One region of the Micrococcus sp. HOU01 genome, then DNA from elsewhere that is predicted to be linked to it. Evidence: riboswitches for the same ligand, from Rfam matches in the RefSeq annotation. Region 1 holds a riboswitch; the other holds the start of a gene.

What was found. A riboswitch is a leader RNA that binds a small molecule or an ion and turns the genes downstream of it on or off. The one in region 1 is predicted to bind thiamine pyrophosphate.
Region 2: it holds a riboswitch for thiamine pyrophosphate, as region 1 does, so the genes downstream of both, SOY78_RS02845 (thiamine ABC transporter substrate-binding protein) here and thiC (phosphomethylpyrimidine synthase ThiC) in region 1, are expected to answer to the same signal.

Annotation. Positions count from the first base shown of each region.
Region 1 is NZ_CP141211.1:1,887,583-1,895,679, reverse strand. It holds partial or broken gene SOY78_RS08685 (NAD-dependent succinate-semialdehyde dehydrogenase) at 1-92, opposite strand, end outside; gene SOY78_RS08680 (DNA-3-methyladenine glycosylase I) at 156-905, opposite strand; gene SOY78_RS08675 (ABC transporter ATP-binding protein) at 1,011-1,682, opposite strand; gene SOY78_RS08670 (hypothetical protein) at 1,682-2,806, opposite strand; gene SOY78_RS08665 (hypothetical protein) at 2,815-3,735, opposite strand; gene thiC (phosphomethylpyrimidine synthase ThiC) at 4,106-5,911, opposite strand; TPP riboswitch at 5,908-6,022, opposite strand; gene SOY78_RS08655 (membrane protein) at 6,084-7,241, opposite strand; gene thiD (bifunctional hydroxymethylpyrimidine kinase/phosphomethylpyrimidine kinase) at 7,315-8,097, shown strand, end outside.
Region 2 is NZ_CP141211.1:605,405-613,501, reverse strand. It holds gene SOY78_RS02860 (bifunctional proline dehydrogenase/L-glutamate gamma-semialdehyde dehydrogenase) at 1-2,120, opposite strand, end outside; gene SOY78_RS02855 (agmatine deiminase family protein) at 2,252-3,295, shown strand; gene SOY78_RS02850 (AI-2E family transporter) at 3,261-4,547, opposite strand; TPP riboswitch at 4,594-4,699, shown strand; gene SOY78_RS02845 (thiamine ABC transporter substrate-binding protein) at 4,766-5,830, shown strand; gene SOY78_RS02840 (ABC transporter permease) at 5,830-7,560, shown strand; gene SOY78_RS02835 (ABC transporter ATP-binding protein) at 7,560-8,097, shown strand, end outside.

The DNA.
Region 1 (8,097 bases):
TGCTGATCCGTGGCGTTGTCGAAGGACTTCAGCAGCTCCCCGGTGGCCGGGTTGATCGTGCGGTAGCCCTGAGAGGCGGAGGTGGTGGTCATCAGTCGTCACCCTTTCGTGTGGACGTCCTGCGTTGAGCTCCCCATCCTGCCGGAGGCCCCCGCTCACTCCCAGATCCCGGACGCCCCTCTTCGCCAGGAGCCGAGAAGGTGGGTGTCCACGATCCCGGCGGCCTCCATCAGGGCGAAGCACGTGGTCGGCCCCACGAATCGGCAGCCGTGCGCCTTCAGCGCCCTCGCGAGCGCGCGCGACTCGTCCGAGGTCGAGGGGACCTGCGCCACCGTCTCCGGCCGTGGGGTCGCGGCAGGCTGGTGCGCCCAGACCAGCCCCGGCAGACCGCGGACCGGCCGGTCGCCGTCGCCGTGCCAGGCGGGGCCCGCGCCGGGGGAGCCCGGGTGCAGCGGGGCGAACCGCTCACCGCGCATCCCGACGACGGCCTGCGCGTTCGCGATCGCCGCCTCGATCTTGCGCCGGTTCCGGATGATGCCGGGGTCCGCCAGCAGCGCCTCGACCTCCGCGTCCCCGAACGCCGCGACGGCGTCCGCGTCGAAGCCCGCGAACACCTCCCGGAACCGGGGCCGCTTGGCCAGGACGGTCCGCCAGCTCAGGCCCGACTGGAACGCCTCGAGGACGAGGCGCTCGAACAGGCCCCGCTCGTCCGTGACGGGCAGGCCCCACTCCGTGTCGTAGTACTCCCGCAGCAGCGGATCCCGTGCCGCCCACGGCGGGCGGGCCCGCCCGTCCTCACCCACGACGACGCCACTCGGCGGCGCCTGTCGCCCGTCGGCCGGTGGATCCTCGGCGAGGGTGGAGACGGGGGCGGGGAGGCCGTCGTCGGCGTGGTGCGCGCTCATGCATCCGAGCCTAGGAGCGGCCCCGGACATCCGGAACCGGAACGCGACGCCCGGGGACGCCACGCCGTCTGCGGACACCTGTGCAGGAGGCACGGCCGGACCTCGTCACTCGAGCCGCCCGGCCCGCAGCCGCCACGTGTGGTCGCACCGGGCCGCCACGGCGGGGTCATGCGTCACGATCACGATCGCCCGCTCCGGCTGGGACATGGAGCGGAAGAGCCCCATCACCTCGTCGGTGCGCTCCTCGTCCAGGGCGCCCGTCGGCTCGTCGGCGAGCAGCAGGGAGGGCCCCATGATCACGGCCCGGGCGATGGCCACGCGCTGGCGCTCGCCGCCGGAGAGTCGGCCGACGGGGTGGTGGAGACGGTCTCCGAGCCCGAGCCGCGTCAGAAGCTCGGCGGCCATGTCGCGACGCTCGCGCTTCGCCGGGCGCGGCCGCGCGTAGAGCAGCGGCAGGGCCGCGTTGTCCATGGCGGTCGCCCGATCGATGAGCAGATGGTCCTGGAGCACGATGCCGCACGTCCGGTTCCGGTAGGCGTCGCCGTCGGACGACCACGGTGCCGGCAGGCTCCGCCCAGCCACACGGATGCTGCCGGCGTCCGGTGTGTCAAGGCAGGCGAGGAGCCGCAGCAGGGTGGACTTGCCGGACCCGGAGGGTCCCATGATCGCGTGGACGCCGCCCTCGGGGACCTGGAGTGAGACGCCTCGGAGCACGGGGACATCCCCGGCGGGGCCGCGGTAGGAGCGGTGCACGTCGTGCACGGTGAGCAGGGACATCACACGGTCCTTTCGACGAGTGCCGCCGTGCGGACGGCCCGGTGCAGCCGGCGGAGGGGATGACGGGTGCACGCAGCGGCGATCGCCAAGACGACCGCCAGCCCGACCACGACGACGGCAGGCGCCGGACGCAGTCCGCCCGCTTCCGAGGCGATGCCGAGGCCGAGCAACGATCCGAGCACGGCCGGAATGCCCCATACCGCGGCCACGGATGTGGCGATCCGGAGCCGGATCAGTCGTCTGGGCGCCCCGACCGTCAGGTGCGCCAGCCACGCGGGCGTGAGTCGACGGGTCATGGTCGTCAGGAGGCTCACCACCGTCACGACGGCGCTGGCAAGCCCGGCGGTGTAGGCGGTGACCATGAGCGCGGCACCGCGGGCTTCTCGGGCGATCGGAGACCTGGCCGAGGCGATCGGGGCCAACTCGGCGACCACGCCCGTCTCGTCCTCGAGGACGTCGAGTGCCGCTCTCACCTCGGAGGCCGCGTCCTGGCGTGCCACGACGGAACCGTAGACCGCCGCGAGCTGGGCCGGTTCGATCAGGCCGGCCATGGTCGTGGTGCTGGTGACGATGACGGGCGACTCACCCAGGGGCCAGAGGGATCCGTCGGCCCGCGGCGCGGCCGCGTCCCCGGGGAGTGGGCCGGCATAGCTGTGGGGTGTGGACCCCACATACACGGTGCCGCCCGGCCCCCCGGAGGTGATCGCGGCGGGAGCGAAGTACACGCCCTCGGCGGGACTGACGGCAGCGGCAGCGCCGAACTCCCGGGCCAGACCAGGCGTGGCGATGACCGCCCCCTGCAGCCGGGGGTCCTCGATTCCGATGGCGTCCGTCACGAGAAAGGCACGGGGGTCGACTCCGTCGACATGGGCGGCGAACGCCCGGGAGACGGTGTCGACGGCGCGGGGGCGGAGGTCGGTCGTGACGGCGGGGTCCAGAATCCTGGCTGTCACCAGGCCCGACGACTCGGCGTCCTCGAGCACCTCGAGCGCCGTGGTCACCCCGCCGGCGACGCCCAGGGCCAGTCCGAACACGACCGACGCCACGGTCGTGTGCAGCAGGGACAGGAACAGCAGTCCGGGCGTGTCGAACAGGTCGCGGAGGCCGTCCGCAACGGCCCGCATGGCTGCCATCATGCGTGTGCCCTTCGGACCCAGAGGGTGGACAGGGTCGTGCTGAGGATGAGGATGGCGTCCACGACGAGCACGGCGGACCAGAGGAGAGCGGTGCCCCCCGTGAGCCCGATCTCCGCGTCCCACCGGGGCCATGCCACGAGCCAGACTCCGCCGGCACTCGCGGCGGCGGTCGCCCAGGCGAGCATGGCGGGCCGGACACCGAGCCGGGCCGCTCGCAGCGGGGAGGCACCGACGAGGCGGTGCGAGGTGACGGCAGGGAGCAGTCGACTGCGCAGGGTCGTGCGCCAGACGACCTGTGCGCCCAGCAGGGCGAAGCCGGCGATCACGGCGAGCAGGGGCACGTGGACACTGCGTCGCATCGCTGCCTCCCACGGCGGCGGGAGCGGGACGACGTCGACGACGACACCGGCCCGCCGCAGCGATTGGACGAGCTCGTCGACCTGGGCCGGTGAGCCGCCGATCACGCCGGCAAGGGACGAACTGTCGGTGGAGAGGAACGGGACCAGGAGGTCTGCTTCGGTGGCGCGATCCGGCGCGGAGGAGAGGTCTCGGACGACGACCCGATCGACGTCCGGCCAGCTCAGTTCGCCCGCAGCGGCACGTGCGGCAAAGGGGGAGGTGCTGGGGACGACCGCGGTCGGGGCGACGCCATCCGGGAGCACGTCCAGAGCAGGTCGGCCGGCGAGGGCAGTCACGTGGGGGCTCGTGGACGTGGCCGCAGAGCCGGAGTCCGGTCCCGTCAGCGACGTCCGGATCATGGGCCAGGCCTCGCCAGCGGGGAATGCCGAGATCTCGTACACCGTGCCGTCCATGCGCCAGCGTTCCTCCTTCTCCACCCCGACGTAGGACGCGAGGAGCGCTGCTGTTCCGAGCGTGATCAGGAGAAGGAGGAATCTCGAGACGAGCATCCGGGTCATCACGGCTGGCCCGAGGAGAGCTGAGCGGCTGGATGATGCCTCACCTGGGAAGCGCCCCTGGGGTGCGGACCGGCGGGGTCATGTCGACTTTCACGTCATATTCCATCCACTCAATTCCTGTGGGCGAATGGGACACGCATCACAGGGGCCTGACGGAATAGTGAGCCCAGTGTGTGTGTGAGTCAAGAGGCATCACCACTCGATCGACCACCGAGCGCACTGCCCCGTCCGTGGGGCCGCGCCTTCGCCGTCCCGGAGGGCCTTGTCCTGGCGATCGCGTCATGACCTGGTGGCGGCCCTCAGGTCATGACGCGATCGTCAGGTGGCGCAGGGGCGGGCCATCCCGCCCCACCTCACCCCGCGTCCGGCCTCAGGCGTCCGAGGCGGTGCGGATCGTCGGCTCGGGCAGGTACACGGACCCGCCGGCGGCCCGGAACTCCGCGGACTTCGCGGCCATGCCGGCCTCGGCGATCCGCGCCTGCTCGGACGCGCCGCCGAACTCGCTGCGGATGTCCTGGCTGATGCGCATGGAGCAGAACTTCGGCCCGCACATCGAGCAGAAGTGGGCGGTCTTGGCGGGCTCGGCCGGCAGCGTCTCGTCGTGGTACTCCTCGGCGAGCTGCGGATCCAGGCCGAGGCCGAACTGGTCGCGCCAGCGGAACTCGAAGCGCGCCTTGGACAGCGCGTCATCGCGGTCGCGGGCGCCGGGGTGGCCCTTGGCGACGTCGGCGGCGTGCGCGGCGATCTTGTAGGTGATCACGCCCGTCTTCACGTCGTCCCGGTCCGGCAGGCCCAGGTGCTCCTTGGGCGTGACATAGCAGAGCATCGCGGTGCCGTAGCGGGCGATCTCGGTGGCGCCGATGGCCGAGGTGATGTGGTCGTACGCCGGGGCGATGTCCGTGACGAGGGGGCCGAGCGTGTAGAACGGGGCGCCCTTGCACAGCTCCTGCTGGCGCTCCACGTTCTCCCGCACCAGGTGCAGCGGGATGTGGCCGGGGCCCTCCACCATGACCTGGACGTCGTACGCCCACGCCCGCTCCGTCAGCTCGGCGAGCGTGTCGAGCTCGGCGAACTGGGCGGCGTCGTTGGCGTCCGCCACGGAGCCCGGCCGCAGGCCGTCGCCCAGGGAGAACGCGACGTCGTAGCGCGCGAAGATCTCGCAGAGCTCGTCGTAGTTCTCGTAGAGGAAGTTCTCCTTGTGGTGGCCCAGGCACCAGCCGGCCATGATCGAGCCGCCGCGGGAGACGATGCCGGTCACGCGGTCCGCGGACAGCGGCACGTGGCGCAGCAGCACGCCGGCGTGCACGGTCATGTAGTCCACGCCCTGCTCGCACTGCTCGATCACGGTGTCGCGGAAGATCTCCCAGGTCAGGGCCTGGTGGTCGCCGCCGACCTTCTCGAGGGCCTGGTAGATCGGCACGGTGCCGATCGGCACGGGGGAGTTGCGCAGGATCCACTCGCGGGTGGTGTGGATGTCGTCGCCCGTGGACAGGTCCATCACGGTGTCCGCGCCCCAGCGGGTGGCCCACTGCAGCTTCGAGACCTCCTCGGCGATCGACGACGTCACCGCCGAGTTGCCGATGTTCGCGTTGACCTTCACGGCGAACGCCTTGCCGATGATCATCGGCTCCGACTCGGGGTGGTTCACGTTCGCCGGGATGATGGCGCGGCCGGCCGCGACCTCGGAGCGCACCAGCTCCACGTCCACGCCCTCGCGCAGGGCGACGTAGCGCATCTCCGGGGTGATCTCGCCGCGCCGGGCGTAGTGCATCTGGGTGACGCGCGCGCCCTCCTTGGCGCGCAGCGGGGGGCGGCGCTCGCCGGCCCACTCCTGTGAGGCGGCGCCGCGGCGCACGGCCGAGCGGCCGTCGTCGAGCAGGTCGCGCTCGCGGCCCTCGTACTCCTCGACGTCGCCGCGGGCGCGGATCCACTCGGCGCGCTGGGCCGGCAGGCCGCGCTCGGGCACGGAGCCCGGGCCCATGGTGCGGTAGACGGTCAGGGGCGCGTTGGGCGTGCCGTCGGGGGAGTCGTCCTGGTGGACCTCGGTGACGGGCACGCGGATGCCGTGCTCGGCGTCCTCGAGCCATCCCAGACGGTGCGTGGGGTAGTTCTCCTCGGCGACGACCTCGGCCGTCGACTCGGCTGCGGGCAGGGGGGTGCGCTCGGAAACGGACATGGCCGCGGCTCCTTCTTCCTTCGCCGGAATGACCCGGACAGGTTCAGACGGTCTCCGGGCGGCGTCAGCCCGGTCTCAGCCCCGTGCCGTGGGGCTCCCGTGGGATGCGAGCGACCCTAGCACGTCCCCCGCGGCGCCTCACCGTCCGCCGTCCGGCCATGCGGCGGGACGTTCAGGCGCGCGCCGCGCGGGCCGCCCGGCGGCGCACCGTGGTGCGCTCGACGATCCACGTCACGACCAGCATCACGATGATGACAATGCCGGCGTAGCCGAGGACGGGGTAGACGGTGCCCACGAGGTCGGAGAAGCCGACGCTCGAGAGCAGGGTGGCGGCCAGGGCCGTGACGACGGCGATGACCCAGCCCGGCACGCGGCGCATCGAGGACAGCAGGGCGATGCGCTCCACCCCGCCGTACAGGCACGAGACCGCCGTCGTGAACTGCGCCAGCAGCAGGACGACCGTGTACAGCAGGGCGGCCCAGCCGCCGATCATCGCGGCCAGCTCGACCATGGGCAGCTCGGCGCGGCCGATCAGCTGGGCGTGGGCGGTCATCGCGGCCATCACCGCGCCGGCCATCACCACGAGGCCCAGGGCCCCGAGCCCGGCCCCGGCGACGAGGGAGCGGCCCGACGAGGAGCTCTCCTCGCCGATCGGGGCGAGCACCGCGTAGGCCAGCTGGATGTTGAAGGCCACGTACAGCACACCCGAGAGCCACCACTGGTTGATCAGCGGGGACGAGGTCACGAGCGCGGCGACGTCGTCCACCGCGGCCCCCGGGTTCACCAACCCCCACACCGCGACGCCGACGGCGACCACGATGATCAGGGGGACCACCACGGCCTGGACGCGCACGAGGCCCGTGATGCCGGCCAGCACCGAGACCACGCAGACGGCGGCCATCACCAGCGAGCCCACGAGCGAGGGCAGCCCGAACGCGGTGTGCACCGCCGCCCCGGCCCCGGCCAGCATGATCACCAGCGTCCCCAGCAGGGACGTGGTGATGCACAGGTCCGCGAACCAGGTGGGCACGCGCGAGGTCGTGGGGTTCACGATCCGGTGGATGTCCGTGGTCCGCAGCTTCTGCGCCAGCCGCAGCACGATCACCGCGAGCAGGAAGAACAGCGCGCCGGCGATCACGAGCGCCCCCGTGCCGCCCCAGAGGCCGAAGCTCACGAAGTACTGCAGGATCTCGTTGCCCGAGGCGTACCCGGCGCCGATGGTGGTGCCGATGAACGTGGCGGCGATCCCGAACGGGGAGGTCGGCCGCAGCGGCGCCGACTCCTCGGCTCGGCCGGGGTGCGCGGGGGAGCTCTCTGTGACGTGGGACATGCGACTACATTCTCATGGGCGGGATCGGCCCGGCCCGGGCGGCCGATCCGCCCCGACCCGAAGGAGCCCCCGCATGACCCCCGCCGTCCCCCGTGTGCTCAGCATCGCCGGCTCCGACTCCGGCGGCGGCGCCGGTGTCCAGGCCGACCTGAAGACCATCGCCGCGTGGAGCGGCTACGGGATGACCGCGATCACCGCGATCACCGCCCAGAACACGCAGGGCGTGCAGGCCGTCCACCCGCTGCCGGTGGACGTGGTGCGCGCCCAGCTCGACTCGGTCGCCGCCGACATCGCCGTGGACGCCGTGAAGATCGGCATGCTCGGCACGGTGGAGCTCATGCGGGCTGTCGCCGGCTGGCTCGAGGAGACCCGACCCGCCGTCGTCGTGCTGGACCCGGTCATGGTGGCCTCGAGCGGTGACGCCCTCACCGCGGTGGGCGACGACGACGGGCGCGCCGCGTGGGCCCGGCTGCTGCGGGTGGCGCACCTGGTGACACCCAACCTGCCCGAGCTGGCCCGGCTGACCGGGCGGGACGCGACGGACTGGGACGCCGCCCTCGACGCGGCGCGGGGCCTGGCCGCCGAGCACGGGGTGACGGTGCTGCTCAAGGGCGGGCACCTGGACGAGACCGAGGCGCCCGAGGCCGCAGCGGCGGAGGTGCCGGACGCCGTCGTGCGCGTGGGCGGGGCCGTGCACGAGGTGCGCGGCCCGCGCGTGACGACCCGCGCCTCGCACGGCACCGGCTGCACCCTCTCCTCGGCCCTGGCCACGCTGGCCGGGGCGGGCCTGAGCTGGGACGACGCACTCGAGCGGGCCAAGCCGTGGCTGGCCGACGCGATGCGGGCGGGGGAGGCG
Region 2 (8,097 bases), 1.3 Mb from region 1:
GCCAGCGTCACCAGGCGCACGAGGTCCGCGGGGTCGTGCCCGGCGAGCGGGCCGCCGTCGTCGAACAGGCCCGAGTCCCGCAGCCCGGCCACGATCAGCTCCCACGCGACCGCGCCCGTCCGTTCGGACTGCGGGGCCGGCTTGAACACCACGGGCGAGCCGGCGCCGAGCGCGGCGAGGACGCCCCCGACCGGGATGGCCACGGGGAAGTTCCACGGCGGGATCACCAGGGTCAGGCGGACGGGCACGGCGCGAGCGCCCTCCACCGCGTCCAGGCCGCGGGCCAGGCGCGCGTAGTAGTGCGCGAAGTCCACAGCCTCGGAGACCTCGGGGTCACCCTGGTCCAGGGTCTTGCCGGTCTCGGCGGCGGCCACCTCCAGCAGGCGGGCCCGGCCGGCGTGCAGGGCCCGTCCGACGGCGTCCAGCGCGTCGGCGCGCTCGTGGCCGGTGAGCACGCCCCAGCGGGCGCCGGGGTCGGCGGTGGCGGCGATGGCGGCGCGGGCGTCGTCGGCCGTGGCGGCGCGGTGGGCGCGGACGGTGTCCGTCCCGAGGGCCGAGCCCGGGACGGCCGCGAGGATCCGGCGGGCCCACTCCCGGTTGCCGGGCAGCGCGGGGTCCGTGTCCGGGGTGTTGGCGAAGCCGTCCTCGGGGGCGGGGATCGGCCCGTCCTCCCCGCGGGACCGGTCCTGGACGCGGTTCGGGCGGGGCACGGCCGCGTCCAGGTGGCGCAGCGAGGCGCGGAAGCGCTCCTCCTCGCGAGCGAACAGGTCCGCGTCCGCGTCCAGGTCGAACACGGCGGACATGAAGTTCTCCGGGGAGGCGCCCTCCTCGAGGCGGCGCACGAGGTAGGAGATCGCCACGTCGAACTCCTCGGGCCGCACCACGGGCGTGTAGAGCAGCAGGGCGCCGACGTCGGCCCGGACGGCGGCGGCCTGGCCGGTGGCCATGCCGAGGAGCATCTCGAACTCCACCGCGGCCGGGTCGAGGCCGCGGCGCTCGATCAGCCGGTGGGCCAGGGCCACGTCGAAGAGGTTGTGCCCGGCCACGCCGATGCGCACGTGGGCCAGATGCTCCGGGGTGAGCGCGTAGTTGAGCACGCGCTTGTAGTTGGTGTCCGCCTCCTGCTTCGAGCCCACCGTGGCCAGCGGCCAGCCCATCAGGGAGGCCTGCATCCGCTCCATGGGCAGGTTGGCGCCCTTGACCACGCGCACCTTGACCGGGGCGCCACCGGCGGCGACGCGGCGCGCGGCCCACTCCTGCAGGCGCACCATGGCCGCGAGCGCGTCCGGCAGGTAGGCCTGCAGCACGATGCCGGCCTCGTAGTCGCGCAGGCCCGGCTGCTCGAGCAGGGCGGTGAACACGTTGAGCGTGAGGTCGAGGTCGCGGTACTCCTCCATGTCCAGGTTGATGAAGGTGTCCCGGTCCCGGGCGAGCTCGAACAGCGGGGTGAGCCGCTCGGTGATGTCCGCGACGGCCTCGTCGAACGCGTAGGGCGCGTGCGGGGCGGTGGCGGCGGAGACCTTCACGGACACGTAGTCGACGTCGTCGCGGCGGATCAGCGCGGCGATGCCCTCGAGCCGGCGGTCCGCCTCACCCTGGCCCAGGATCGCCTCGCCCAGCAGGTTGATGTTCAGCCGGGTGTGCTCGTCGCGCAGGGCCGCGATGGCCTTGCCGAGCTGCCGGTCCCGCGCGTCGACGATCAGGTGGGAGACCATGCGCCGCAGCACGCGGCGGGCCGTGGGGACGGCGATGCGCGGCACGAGCGGGGCGGCGCGGCCGCCGACGCCGAGGACGGCGCGCAGGGCCGGGGGCAGGAAGCCGGGGGCGCGGCCGGCGAGCTCCCGCAGCGCCCGGGCGGCGATCGCGGGGTCCTCGGGGCGGACCACGTGGTCCACGAAGCGCACGATGAAGTCGAGGCCGCCCGGCTCCTTCAGGGCGCCCGCCAGCTGGCGGGCCGCGAAGTCGGCCTCGTGGTCCCGGGACTCGGCGAGCCAGCGCCGCACCTGCACGACGGCATCGTCGGCGAGGGCGTGCAGGTCGGCGGGGTCGGGGATCCCGCCGGTCGCGCCGAGGACCCGGTCGAGATCGTCATGGTCCTGGGCGGAGAACATCGCGGTCATGGCCGCACTCTGCACGTGTTCCGGGTCACAGGTCAAACCGCCGCGGCTTCCTGTCAGACGCCTATGCTCGATGGACATCCCCTCGCCGCGCGCCCGCGCGTCGCCGCCGTCTTCCCAGGAGCCCGTCCGCCATGGCCGCCGTCGACCCCGCCCCCACCGACGCGCGGGAGCGCCGGGACCTCGTCGTGCCCGGACCCGAGGACCCGCCCGAGCGGGCCTGGCTCGTCCTGCCCCACCGCCACCCGGTGCCGACGCTGCTGGAGGAGACGCGGGACGCCGTCGTGGGCCTGGCCGAGACGCTCGCCGCCGTGCTGCCGGTCACCGTGCTCGCCCACCCGCGCGACGCCGGGGCGGCGCGGCTGGTGCCCCCGGAGGTGGACCTGTTGCGCGCGCCCGTGGGCTCGCCGCTGCTGGGCCGCACCGGGCCGAGCTTCGTCCGCCGCCCCGAGGGCCTGGCCGCCGTCGCCTGGCGCAGCGCCGCGGGACTGACCGGGACCGGGCCGCTCGACGGCGCGGCCGCGACGGCCGTGGCGGAGGCGGCGGGACTGCCGCTGCTCACGCCCCTGCTGTGCGCCCCGCGCGGGGCCTGGGTGAGCGACGGCGAGGGGACGGCCGTGGTGGCCGCGGACCCCGTGCTGGACGGGCGGATCAACGGCGCGTGGGCCCCCGGCCAGGTGGCCGCCGAGTTCGCCGCCCTGCTGGGGATCACCCGGGTGCTGTGGGTGCCGCCGGCACCGCGGCCGGGCACCGGGCCGTGGGGCGGGCCCGGCCACCTGGCCTCGTGGGTGCGGCTGGGGGGCGACGGCGAGGCCGCCGTGCATTGGCGCGGCGACCGGTTCCACCCCGAGCACCCCTACGCGGCGGCGGCGCTGCGCTTCCTGCAGGGCGCCGACGACGCCGCCGGCCGGCCCCTGCGCGTGCGCACGGTGACCGGGGCGGCGCAGCCCGCCGCGTACGACCCGGCCGAGCGGGGCCCCCGCTCCCTCCTGGACACGCTGCCGCTGGGCGCTGCGGTGCTGCGGCCGGCGTTCGAGGACGCCGCGGGCGAGGAGGCCGCGGCCGCCGCGTGTGCGGCACTGCACCCGGGGCTGCCCCAGCTGTCGTTCCCCGCCCCGCCGCTGCTGCGGCTGGCCGGCGCGCTCAACGACCTGGTGCTGCTCCAGCCTCGCCCGTGACCTCGTCCGCCGGGGCGCGGTCCTCGTCTCCACCGTCCGCCGGGGCGCGGTCCTCGTCTCCCCCGTGCGCGTCGGACCGCCAGGCCGCCGGGCGCAGCCGTTCCAGGAGCGAGGACTGACGGCGCTCCATGCCCTTCAGGTCCGAGGCGATGAGCGCGTTGATCCAGCGGGCGTTCGGGTCGGCGTCGATCAGCACGGCCTTGGCCAGCAGCGTGCAGGGCAGCGCGAGGATGGCGCCGAGCGGGCCGAGGACCCAGGCCCAGAAGAGCAGGGAGAGGAAGCTGACGGTGGGGATCACGCCGATCGCGTCGCCGGCCACCTTGGGCTGGATCACGGACTGCAGCACGAAGTTCAGCACCGAGTAGCTGACCACCACCCACAGGAAGTCGGACCAGCCGCCCGCCGCCAGGCCCAGGACGGCCGGCGGCAGCAGGCCGATGATGAAGCCGATGTTCGGGATGTAGTTGGTGAGGAAGCTGAGCACGCCCCACACGAGCGCGAGTGGGACGCCGATCAGCATGAGGGCGATCACGTCCAGCACCGCCACGATCAGGCCGAACACCGTGGTGACCACCCAGTAGCGGCGCACGCCCTGGGCGAACTCGACCAGGGCGTGGCCGAACTCGTGGCGGGCGGTGCTGAGCAGGCGGACGCGGCGTTCGACGTCCATCGAGTCCATCGCCAGGAAGAACATGCCCATGATCACGGTGACGAGCAGGCCGAAGACCGCGTAGACGTTCGTGGCGATCTTCGTGATGGCGCTGACGGCCGTCCCGGTCACGGTGCTCATGTCGATCGAGGCCAGCTGCTGGGACACCATGTCCGGGGTCACGCCGCGCTCGCTGAGCCAGTGCGAGACGTCCAGGACGATCTGCTGGAAGCGGTCCGTGTACTTCGGCAGCTCCGCCACCAGCTCGAGGCCGGACCACACCATCATGCCCCCGAACACGCCCATCACCGCGACGATCAGCAGGACGGTGGTGGTGGCGCCGAGCACGGGGTGCAGGCCCCGGCGGATGAGCCAGGCCTGCAGCGGGTAGACCACGATCACGAGGTTCAGCCCCAGGAAGACGGGCGCCGCGATGGAGGCGATCCCCTGGAAGAACTGCACCACCAGCACCAGACCCGCCAGCGTCAGGACGATCACCAGCATGCGCGGCCACATGCGGTGGGGGCGGCGGATGTCCCAGTCGGAGGCGGGACTGGACGAGGCGGACGGCGGGGACACCCCCGCGGGCTGTGCGGCGCTCACGCGGGCAGTCTATGCGCGGGCCGGACGGGGTAGGGTCGGGACCAGTCCACATCGACAGGGGAGCGCCCGCGCGGCGCTGAGAGTGCGGTCCGCCGCAGACCCTCGAACCTGCTCCGGTCCGCACCGGCGAAGGAAGTCGAGTCTCCCGGTCGACGTCGTCCCGGGATTCCGGTGGCGGCCTCGTCCCGGCCCCTCTGCCGTCCCAGAGGAGAACCGCCATGTCCCGCACCCCACACCGCGCCCTCGCCGCCCTCTCAGTGGCCGCCCTCGCCCTCACCGGCTGTTCGGTGTCCGGCTCGTCCGGCGACGGGGCGTCGTCGTCCGCCTCCGGCGCCGGCGGCGAGCCGACGACGGTGACGATCATGACGCACGACTCGTTCAACCTGCCCCAGGAGCTCGTCCAGAAGTTCGAGCAGGAGTCCGGCTACACCCTGAAGACCACGGCCCCCGGCGACGCCGGCAGCGTGGTGAACCAGCTCCTGCTGGCCAAGGACGAGCCCACCGTGGACGGCGTCTACGGCGTGGAGGACCACTCGGCGCACCGCCTCGTCCGCGAGGGCGTCGTCGCCGAATACACCCCGCAGGACCTGCCCGCCTCCGCACAGGACCGGATGGTGGAGGACCGCATGACCCCGGTGGACCAGGGCCAGGTGTGCTTCAACACGGATCCGGCATGGTTCGAGGCCCACGACGTCGAGGCCCCCACCTCGATCGACCAGCTCGACGACCCCGAGTACGCGAAGCTGACGGTCGTTACCTCCCCCGTGGCCTCCTCCCCCGGCCTGGCGCTGCTCGCGGCCACCACGGAGAAGTACGGCGACGACGGCTGGCAGGACTGGTGGCGGGGCCTGATGGAGCACGGCGGCAAGGTCGCCGACAGCTGGTCCGACGCCTACAACTCGGACTTCTCCGGCGGCGAGGGCGAGGGTCGGTTCCCGGTGGTGCTCTCCTACTCCTCCTCCCCCGCGTTCGCCCCCGAGACCGAGGTGATCGAGGACTCCTGTACCCCGCAGGTCGAGTACGCCGGCGTGCTCGAGGGCGCGAAGAACCCCGAGGGCGCGCAGGCGTTCGTGGACTTCATGCTCACCGAGGAGGTCCAGTCCGCCCTGCCCGAGTCGATGTACATGTACCCGATCGACGAGTCGGTGCAGCTGCCCGAGGAGTGGGCGCAGAACGCGCCGCTCGTCGAGGACGCCATCACCCCGGACCCCGCCCGCATCGACGAGCGCCGCGAGGACCTGCTGAAGGAGTGGACCGCCCTGGCCGAGGCCTCCCGGCGCTGATGTCCGCGCTCACCGAGGTCGCGGCCCCCGGCACGGACCTGCCGCGCCGGCGGGCCCGCGGCCGGGGGGACGGGCTCGGCCCGTGGTGGCTGGTGGCCGCCGTCCTGCCGGTCGCCTTCCTGCTCGTCTTCTTCGCGTGGCCCGTGGCGGCCATGCTCTGGCGCGGGATCGGCGGCGACGCCGACGCGTTCACCGGCGCCGTGGACCTCACCGCCTTCAGGGAGACCCTCGCCCGCGAGCGCACGTGGCGCATCCTCGGCCAGACGCTCGGGATGGCCGCCGCCGGCACGGTGGTCTCGGTGGCGCTCGGCCTGCCGACCGCGTTCGTGCTGCACCGGCGTCGCGTCCCGGGGCGGGCCGTGCTCCGCGCCCTCGTGCTCGTGCCGTTCGTGCTGCCCACGGTGGTGGTCGGCGTCGCGTTCCGCGCCCTGCTCGCCCCCGGCGGACCGCTGGGCTTCACCGGGCTGGACCAGACGACCACCGCCGTCGTGCTGGCCATGGTCTTCTTCAACGTGTCCGTGGTGGTGCGCCAGGTGGGCGCGCTGTGGAACGCGCTCGACCCGCGCCAGACCGAGGCCGCCCGCACCCTGGGCGCCTCGCCGTGGCGGGCGTTCCGCACCGTGACGCTGCCCCAGCTCGCCCCGGCGATCGCCGCGAGCGCGGCGCTGGTGTTCCTGTTCTGCGCGTCCGCGTTCGGCATCGTCCAGACGCTCGGCCGGCCCGGCTACGGCACGCTCGAGTCGGAGATCTGGGTGCAGACCTCCGTCTACCTGGACCTGCGGACCGCGGCGGTGTTCTCCGTGCTGCAGTTCGCGGTGGTGCTGGCCGCCGTCGTGGTCTCCGGCGTGACGGCGGCGCGCACCCAGCGGGCGCTGCGCCTGCGGGAGACGCCGCCGGCCCGGCTCACGCGCGCGGACGCGGTCCCGGTGGCCGTGATGCTCGCGGTGGTGGCGCTCGTGGTGGCGCCGATCCTGACGCTCGTGGTGCGCTCCTTCCACACCCGCCACGGCTGGGGGCTGGGCAACTACCGGCTGCTGTCCACGAGCGCGGGCAGCGGGTTCGTGGGCGGGTCGACGCCGGCCCAGGCGCTCGAACAGTCCCTGCGGGTGGCCGTGGACGCCACGCTCGTGACGCTCGTGGTGGCCGTGCCGCTGGCCCTGCTGCTGACCCGGTCCTTCCGCTCACGCGCCGCGCTGGCGGCCCAGCGGGCCCTCGACGGCGCCCTGCTCCTGCCGCTCGGGGTGTCCGCGGTGACCGTGGGCTTCGGCTTCGTCGTGTCCCTGCGGGCCGCGTTCCCGGAGCTGGCGGCCTCGGGCGTGCTCGTGCCGCTGGCCCAGGCGGTGGTGGCGCTGCCGCTCGCGGTGCGGGCGCTCGTGCCCGTGCTCGCGGCGGTGGACCCGCGGCTGCGGGAGGCCGCGCGCACCCTCGGGGCGGGCCCGTGGCGGGTGCTGGCCACGGTGGACGGCCCGTTCCTCGCGCGCGGCGTGGGTGTGGCCGCGGGCTTCGCGTTCGCGGTGTCCCTGGGCGAGTTCGGGGCCACGAGCTTCCTGGCGAGCCCGTCCGCGCCCACCCTGCCGGTGCTGATCGCCCGGCTGCTGGGCCGGCCGGGCGCGGACAACTACGGGATGGCGCTCGCGGCGGCCACGGTGCTGGCCGTGCTGAGCGCCGGGATCATGCTGGTGTGCGAGCGGCTGCGCCCCCGGGGCCCGGCCGGGGCGGGAGGTCTGTGATGACGCCGACGACGACGGGGGCCTCCCTCCGGCTCCGGGACGTGGCGATCCGCTATCCGGACGGCTCCACCCCCGTGCGGGGGACGGACCTGGACGTGGCCGCCGGGGAGATCGTGGCGCTCGTGGGCGCCTCCGGCTCGGGCAAGTCCACCATCCTGCGCGGGATCGCCGGGCTCGAGGACGTCGTGGCGGGCACGGTGGAGCTCGACGGGCGGGACGTGGCGGCGGTGCCGACGCACCGCCGGGGCGTGGGGATGGTGTTCCAGGACGGGCAGCTGTTCCCGCACCGGACCGTGGGCCGGAACGTGGCGTACGGCCTCGAGTCCGCCGGCTGGGACCGGGCCCGGCGGCGGGCGCGCGTGGCCGAGCTGCTGGACCTGGTGGGCCTGACCGAGCTCACGGACCGGCCCGTGCAGCGACTCTCCGGTGGGCAGGCCCAGCGCGTGGCGCTCGCCCGGTCGCTGGCCCCGGCCCCGCGGGTGCTCCTGCTGGACGAGCCGCTGTCCGCGCTCGACGCGGACCTGCGCCGGCGCCTGG